One region of the Bradyrhizobium sp. CCGUVB23 genome, then DNA from elsewhere that is predicted to be linked to it. Evidence: predicted binding sites of a transcription regulator. Region 1 holds the regulator's gene; the other holds the start of a gene.
The links. Region 1 encodes LexA, which represses DNA repair genes until DNA is damaged. Its sites were predicted from a motif close to TGTTCNNNNTGTGTTCNG; they were not measured.
Positions count from the first base shown of each region.

Region 2: NLN62_RS52115 (type IA DNA topoisomerase) is a predicted target of LexA. The motif match lies at 2,672-2,689, and genes of this name have one in related genera.

Region 1 covers NZ_JANADQ010000001.1:9,029,032-9,033,243, reverse strand. The annotation lists gene NLN62_RS42370 (ComEC/Rec2 family competence protein) at 1-623, shown strand, start outside; gene NLN62_RS42365 (hypothetical protein) at 632-1,069, opposite strand; gene NLN62_RS42360 (hypothetical protein) at 1,284-1,490, opposite strand; gene lexA (transcriptional repressor LexA) at 1,658-2,356, opposite strand; gene glp (gephyrin-like molybdotransferase Glp) at 2,532-3,743, opposite strand; gene NLN62_RS42345 (hypothetical protein) at 3,970-4,146, shown strand.
Region 2 covers NZ_JANADQ010000003.1:250,234-254,445, reverse strand. The annotation lists gene NLN62_RS52115 (type IA DNA topoisomerase) at 181-2,616, opposite strand; gene NLN62_RS52110 (hypothetical protein) at 2,727-2,933, shown strand; gene NLN62_RS52105 (helix-turn-helix domain-containing protein) at 2,986-3,357, opposite strand; gene NLN62_RS52100 (hypothetical protein) at 3,651-4,058, opposite strand; gene NLN62_RS52095 (ParA family protein) at 4,055-4,212, opposite strand, start outside.

The sequences.
Region 1 (4,212 bases):
TCGTGATGGGCCTGTTGCGCACGCCGCTGCGCTGGACGGGCGCCATCGTGCTCGCGCTCTCGATTGGTTCGACGCTGCACGTGCGCCAGCCCGACATCCTGATCGCGGGCGACGGCCACAGCGTCGCGGTGCGCGGCAGGGACCGCCAACTGCACCTGATCCGAACCGGCAAGGACAATTTTCTCCTCAAGGAGTGGCTTGCAGCCGATGCCGATCCGCGCAGCGCAACCGCTACCTCGCTCGCCGACGGCGTCTCATGCGACGAGGCCGGCTGCGTGACGCCGCTCGCTGATGGTCGTCTGGTCGCGCTCTCGCTGCGTGTCGACGCGCTGGCGGATGATTGCAGCCGCGCCGCGCTGGTGGTGACGGCGAAGCCGGCAGCAACCGATTGCGCGGCAATGGTCGTGGATCGCGAGCGTCTGAAGACGCAAGGCGCGCTCACCCTATCGCGCGAGGGCGACGGTTTCACGCTGCAAACGGTGAAAGCAAGGGGCGCAAACCGCCCCTGGTCGCCGGCTGAGGCCGGCGATAGCGATTTCGAGCTCAGCCTCGCACCGCGGCCGGCTACTCCACGCAGCAAGGACGCTACGCCGTCGGAGGCCGACCTGCAGGCCGAGGATTGAAAGACGCGTCAGCCGATCGGCAGGCGTGTCGTAGGCGTCGTGGTCGTGTGCTGCTCGACGGCGGGCTGCTCTGTCTTCTCGCCGAGCGGCTGCGTCACCGGCAATTGCAGAACGGTGGCACGCTGTCCCTCGACGAGCTGCGTCACCAGCACGTAGTTGCCGTCGGGGAATTCGATCGCATCATGATGACGATCGGGAATGTGCGGATCGACCTTGCCGAACTTGCCGACGCGGGAATTGACGGTGCGTGTCCAGATCCAGCGATTGTCGTAGCGGACGTTGTCGGCGAAGGCGAGCTCGGTGCCCGGCAGGAGGCAGACGGCAACCGAGAGATCACGCTCCGACGCAAATCCACGCGTCGAGGTGCCGCGGAAGGTTGTCGTGACGATCGTCTCGCCGACTTGAGCGGGGCGGGTCGCAACGGCATGTAGGCTGTAGTCACACATCGGAGTGCTCCTCATGCGAGATAGCAGGTCCGCGCCCCCCCGGAGGCGCAGGCCTCTATCAGAGTTGGAAGCCTTCGAGTGTATCGCGTTTGTGGGCAAATCTGCGGCCCGTGTGCGCGTCGCCCGATCACATTATCTTTCCCGGCAAACCAGGAACAAAGCCTCTCGCTGTTAGTCTATCTTGGTTCACACCATTCACTCACGCGAGCTTCCATCAGCGGCCGGCAGGAGCGGAGTACCCTGAATAGGGCCAGCTCACCTGCGGCGCGGGTGCGATCGCATTGTTGGAATTGCGGAATGGCGCGCTGGTTACCGCGTGCTCCGTCTTGCGGATGGCACAGTGGTGTTGCGCTGCATCGCTCGCGGAGGCCGAGCCCGCGAGCAAGGCCGCCGAGAACACGCCCAAAATCATCTGTCGCACGGTTTTTTCCTCTTTATCGTGCACCGCGCATTCGCGCTTGCGGTGCTTGAGGATTAGCTCTGCGCAGGTGTGAGGATAATCGCGGTGGAAGCGGAAACACCATTCCGCCGGAGCGGACAATCCGTCCGCCCGCGTCGCTGCGCGATGGCCGGCAATCTGCCGGGCAATCAGTACTTCCGGTACAGCCCGATCAGCTTGCCCTGAATCTTCACCCGGTTCGGCGGCAGGATGCGCACCTCATAGGCGGTGTTCGCGGGCTCCAACGCGATCGACGCACCGCGGCGGCGGAAGCGCTTGAGCGTCGCTTCCTCGTCGTCGATCAGCGCCACCACGATGTCGCCGGTATCCGCGGTCTCGTTGCGCTGGATCAGCGCCATGTCGCCATCCAGGATGCCGGCGTCGACCATCGAATCGCCGCGCACTTCGAGCGCATAGTGCTCGCCCGAGCCGAGCAGGTCCGGCGGTACGCTGATGGTGTGGCTGCGGGTCTGCAACGCCTCGATCGGCGTGCCGGCCGCGATCCGTCCCATCACGGGCACGGCGACCGGACGCTCGCCCTCGTCGACAGTAGCGCTTGGGCCCCGCACCTTGCCGAGATTGCCTTCGATGACGCTCGGCGTGAAGCCGCGGCGGCCGGCGCCTGCAGCCTGAAGCTCGGGCAGCTTGATGACCTCGATGGCGCGCGCGCGGTTGGGCAGGCGACGGATGAAGCCGCGCTCTTCCAGCGCGGTGATCAGGCGATGGATGCCCGACTTCGAGCGCAGATCGAGCGCGTCCTTCATTTCGTCGAAGGAGGGCGGCACGCCGCTTTCCTTGAGGCGCTCACTGATGAACCGCAGAAGCTCGTATTGTTTGCGCGTTAACATCTCGACCAAGTCCCCCGGTTGATGTCGTTCGATTCCGAGACGTCAGATTCAGCAGAAGCCGCTAGATGCTCGAAACAAATCATGAACGGACACTATATGTTCGATATGTGTTCCGCAACCACTTAATTTTGTGTGAACGCGGCGAAGTTCGCGTCACGCGCGAATCAGATCGCACTCACAAGGGCAGCCGCAACACCTCGCAAGGCGTGCCTGCTTCGGCCTTTGGCGCGAATGGCGCGCGCACGAGAAGTGCCTGTGCCATAGCGAGATTCGCAAGCAGCGAGGAGTCCTGGTGGTTGACCGGAACGGCCACGAGCGTGCCGTCCTCGCGCTCCTCGAGCCTGGCACGCAGATAGTCCTCGCGGACATCGTTGGGCCCGACGTCACGCCCGAGCACGGCGCGCTCGCGGCGGTGATGAACGCGCGAGCGGCCCGCAAGCGCGCGAATCAACGGCACCATGAACAGGAAGCCGCAGACATAGGACGACACCGGATTGCCGGGCAGGCCGATCACCCGCATCGCGCCTAGATGGCCGTGCATCATGGGCTTGCCCGGCCGCATCGCGATTTTCCAGAACGCCATTTCGAAGCCTTCGGCCTGAAGCGCAGGCCTGACCAGATCGTGGTCGCCGACCGAGGCCCCGCCGGTCGTGATCAGGATGTCGGCGCCGCTCTCGCGGGCCCGGCGGATACCGGCGGTGGTCGCCGCAACGGTATCGGCTGCAATGCCGAGATCGAACGTTTCGGCGCCCTCGGCCCGCGCCAGCGCGTGCAAGGCGTAGCCGTTGGAAAAAACGATCTGGCCCGCGCCGGGCGTCGAGCCCGGCATCACCAGTTCGTCGCCGGTCGCGAGAATCGCGACCCTGGGCCGGCGGCGGACGGCAAGCTCAGGATGGTTCATGCCGGCGGCGAGTGAGAGGTCGCGTTCGGTCAGCCGGGCTCCCTGTCGGAGCAGCACGTCGCCCTCGCGGAAATCGACGCCGGCGGGGCGGATGTGCCGTCCGACGATCGCGGCCTCCTTGATCGTGACGCGCTTGCCGTCAGCGACGGTGTCCTCCTGGATCACCACCGCGTCCGCGCCATCGGGCACCACGCCGCCGGTGAAGATCCGCACCGCCTGGCTCGCGCCGACCGTTCCCGCAAACGGCCGGCCGGCCGCGACCTCGCCGATCACGGTGAGCTCTGCACCCACCTTCGTCGCGTCGGTGGCGCGCACCGCATAGCCGTCCATCGCCGACATCGCCTGCGGCGGCTGCGTGCGCCTGGCCGCGACGTCGCGCGCCAGCACGCGATGCCAGGCCGCATCCAGCGCGACTATCTCCTCAGCCACGGGCACGACGCCCGCAAGCACCGCGGCGAGGGCATCGGACACCGGCATCAGGGCCACGGGCAAAACTCCTGCAGAGCAAATCGTAAGGACAGGTCGCGTTGCGTTCTAGCCGAGTGCGGGCGTCGAGGCAAAAGGGGCGATCACGAAGGTGGAGATGAAATGTCGCTCCAGCAGCAGGACGGCGGGATGCCCTTTGGGACAATATCGCGTCGTCCTGCTTCCGGCTCAGAATTGCTGCGCGCGACCGCATGCAGGCGCGTCAATAGACGTCTGGGAGGCCTTGATGGCAGAGACTTCAAAGCTGTCGGTCGAGAAGGCGCTCGAGAAGCTGCGCGGCGATGAGCCGCCGAAATCCAGGAGCGCAAAGCTCGACGAGGAGATCGAGGCACTCAAGGAGAAGACGAGCCGCATGCGCGCGCAACGGCAGCGTCTCGATCGGCCCCAACCCAAGCGCGGTTGAATGCGCCTAGCGCGGCCGCCGCGCGATCGTCTCGATGACGAGAAAGACGGGGATGACGGTGGCCAA
Region 2 (4,212 bases), on a different contig from region 1:
CGATAAAAACTTCTTGCATTCCCGGGGGCATCCACACACGGACATATGGACGCAAGCGATCTGATCAAAACCTCGACCATGATCGGCGTAGGGGTCCCGTCATCTCAAATCAATGAAATCAATGGCCTGAAAGGGTCTCGACGACGCCGATGAGGGTCAATGTTCGATCAGCATTCACACTTAAAGCAGCCACCCCCGTTCGCCAAATGCAGAAAGATCAATTCCAGGAGGAGCATACCACCCCTCCGAGCCATAACGGGCACCGAGTTTCAGCGCGACCTCCTTGTTGCCATAAGGAATCCGCAGTGGGGTCCTGATTGAGTTTGCTGGCACGGGAGCCATTGAAGCGGCATCGGTGTCAACTTTTTGTTTTCGAGACCTCTTATAATTGGGCGGCGCAGCCTGACGTGCACTCGACGCTAACGGCCTGTTGGAGTTTTTGGATTTACGCTTGCGGGGTCTTTTGCTTCGATTCGTATCAATCCACGCGGACATCGCGGCCGAGTTGGTCCGCGCATCATCGGGGATGATGAGACCTTTCCCCTGCGCCAGCTTCTTGGCGTACAGCAACTGTGCTGCACTTACCGATTTGAGGCCGAGCTTACCGGCCGTTTCACCGTCAGACTTTTTAGGCGCATGTTCGCTAAGGAATTTGCGACAGATCGATATCGAGGTCTTATAGCCGGGCGGTGGTTTTATTCTCTTCTGCCGGACGAGGCTGTCAGCAAAGCGTTTCATCGCAGGCGTCGGTGGATATGTTGCTGTGCCGTTGCCCCCTGAGCTGCCAAGCAAAGAAGGTCCTCCCGCTGTAGCACCCTCCTTCAGCTTGCTGATAATGCGCTCGGCGACATCGCATACGGCGTCAATCGCGCCGACCATCTCCTGTTTGCCCACCACGACATCGTCGAGCAGGCATTCAAGTTGCGCCGTCACGCCGGGATCGACTAGCGCTGGATCGGCTTGTTTGAGAACGCCGAACAATGACAGGCCGGTCTCGGTCGGCACAATATTCTTTCCCTGGGCAATCAGGAAACCCTGCTTCTTCAGCCCGCCGATGATCTCGGCTCGGGTCGCAGGCGTGCCAATACCCTTAGCTTCCTTCAAGCGATTCCGCAGAACCTCGTCATCAACAAAACGCCAGGCATTCTGCATAGCCTCGATCAGAGCGCCTTCGTTGTAACGCGGCGGCGGCCGGGTCTCCTTGTTCTCAATTTTTGGATCTTGCAGTCGCGCGGTCTCGCCGTTGCGCAGTGGCGGCAGCAATTGCGCCTCATCGCCCTTTTCGTCGGCGGGTTGCCACTCCGGGAATGCGGCTCGCCAGCCGAGATCGATAGGCTGGCGACCGGCAGCGCGGAATTCGAAGCCGCGCACATCGAGCGTTGCGGTTGTCTGGCGGTAACGGAAGTCGGGCATCAGGGCGGCCATATATGCTCGCGCGATGACGTCAAAGAGTTTCTTCTCGTCAGACGACAGGCGAGGCCAAACATCCGGCAATTTGTCGATGGTGTTGACGTTGGGAATGACCGCGTGGTGGCTCGCTCCCTTCAGCCCCTGGTCGTAGAAGATGCCGCTCGCGCCTCTACGAGTCACCGGCGGCTCGGGTACCAGGATCGCACTGAACGATTGACCCATCCGCAGTCCGGCTATGATTCGCGGCACATCCGATATCAAGCTCTGCGGCAGGTAGCGCACTTCGGCACGGGGATAAGTGATGATCTTCTTACCTTGGCCGTCATACAACTCCTGCGCCACTTCGAGCGTTTTGCTGGCTGACCAGCCGAAGCGCGAGCCGCAGAGCTTCTGCAACGACGGCAAATCATGCAGCTTGGGTGGCGCTTGCCGCTTATCCTCGACGCGCACGGTAAGCGCGCCCTCGAAGCCTTCAGCCGCTTTGACTACGTCCTGGGCGATCTCGCGTTTAACAATTCGTTCCGGCGGCGCGTGCCGCATCTGGAATTGCCCGCCCGCAACTTTCGCAGTGGCGATAATTTCGAAATAGGCAAGCGGCACGAAGTTCCGGATTTCCAACTCACGCTTGCACACAATTGCTAACGTCGGCGTCTTTACACGACCAACCCCGATCACTCTTCGCGCGCCTTGTCCCAAGATGACAGTTGCGGTGCGAGTGAGTGACAGGTTGTAAATCTGATCGGCCTGGCGGCGGGCTACGGCAGCAGCGTAAAGGCGAGCATATTCGGCATTTGGCTTTGCCCTACCGAATGCCTCGCGGATGGTCTGCGAATCCTGAGCGGTGAACAGCACCCGCATCACCTGACCGCGATACCCGTAATGTTCAAGAATTTCCTGACCGATCAGTTGACCCTCGCGGTCGCAATCGGTTGCAAGCCAAACTCGCCTGGCAGTGCGCAACGCCTCGCGAATGGCCTTGAGCTTAGCGGCCTTGTTGCCACCCTCTGCCGGGCGCGTTCCGTAAAGACCTTCAGGCCGTAGAAGTATCGGCGACCATCGCTTCCAGGCCGGAACAACGTCCTCCGGTTCGAGGAGATCGAACAAATGGCCCTCTGCTGGAAGAACATCGCCGTAGTGCGAACCAATTGCAGCGCGGACATCTTTGGCCTGGCTGGTTTTCTCCGTGATGACGAACTGATCTGCCATGTCGACCCACTCGGGAGGATGGCCGGGTCGAAAGGGCCGATGCTCCGATTGACAATGGAACATATAGAGAACACAATTTAACTGCCGGGTCAAGTCGTTGGAGTCGGACCGTGGCCGAGGTCACCTATTACGTGGACATGGTCTTTCGCGACGACGAATGCCGGGTGCGGACTGAAAACGCCCCCGAAAGCTTCGTCACCCTCAAGCACATGGCCAACAATCTGATCCGCAGGGTGCCCGGAAAAGACTCTCAACGCCTCAAACGCATGACCGCAGTCTGGGACGATGACTTCCTCGCAAGCCTCATCGCCCCTTAAATCCTTCACCCGTTCCCCCGCCGATGCTTTCCGGTCGGGCTGTGACTTGCCGCTATCCCCCGACCTTGCGCGATCGCGCCTGCCGCGCTACGCGCCGATCGGCCTGGTTCTTCTTGTTGATCGCGGAGGTGAGCTCGTCATAGTCGACGCCGCTTTTCTTCAGCGCCCGGCGCGCGTCGTCGACGTCGAAGCCGAGCAATTCGAGGACGCTCATGTTGAGGCTCGATGCGATCCGCTCCATGGTCTTGAACGTTGGATTACCGAGGCCGCGCACGATCGTGTAATAAGTTCCGCGCGCTATGCCTGTCTTCGGCTGGAACGCCTCCATGCCGCCGTTCTCGATTTCGAGCTGCTGCAGCCGGATGGCCAGCATTTCGTTGAGGATCGAGTGATCGGGGGGCAGGGGCTTTCGAACGCGCGCCATGGGAACAGATGTGGACCGGGAGCAGGGTTAGGCCGCACGATGCGGGCGCGAGAGACATTAGCCAGTATATTGAATGTTTCAAGATGGGCAGCTGCTGCCCGAAAAGAATCGATTGGCTCGGTCCGGACGGGCGCTGAGATCGGCCGCGATCTTCGTGTCGCGCTTATCCCCACGAGGGAGCGGCCGTTCGGCGACGGCTGTCCAGTCGCGCCAGTGACCGGAGCGCAGCGGAGCGGGCCGGGAGCCGGCCCGCGCTCCCCAAAAGCGCCGTAGGGACGGCGGAGGGCCTGTGGTCAGGTGCCGCGCGTGGGCGGCAATCGCCCCGCCTTCTTCAGGTGCTCATGGAGAATCCGGTCGATGACGCGCAGCGGATGCGTCCGTTCTTCGGCCGCCATCTGGCGTAGGACCAGATCGATCGGGTCAGGCAACCGTAGGGCATAGGGCCGCGAGGACGATCGTTCGCCATAGGCGTCAAATGGATTGCGCCTCGCCTCGGCCTTACCTCGAGCGGCCCTGAGGGCAGGCTCGCCCCCGCGGGCCGGGCTCTCGTCTCGTTGGGGTGCGGGCGCGGCTGGCCGATCGTCATAATCCGGCGTGACAATGACGGGCGTTGCAGGCGGCGCGGCCGTGCGCTGCGAACGAAATGTGTCGCGGGGGAGGGCGGGGCGCTCAGGCTTGGAGCCTTGTGCGGAATCGCTCATGCGGCGGCGCCGTCCGTTTTGGCGCCCTGGCTCGCGGCGAGGAGTTCGCGCACGACCTGGTCGGCGTTGTAGCGGGCCTTGCGGATCGATTCGTCCTTGTCGTTCATTTGGTAGAGCGTGCCATAGCCGCTGGTCATGCTGCGGTAGGTGACGC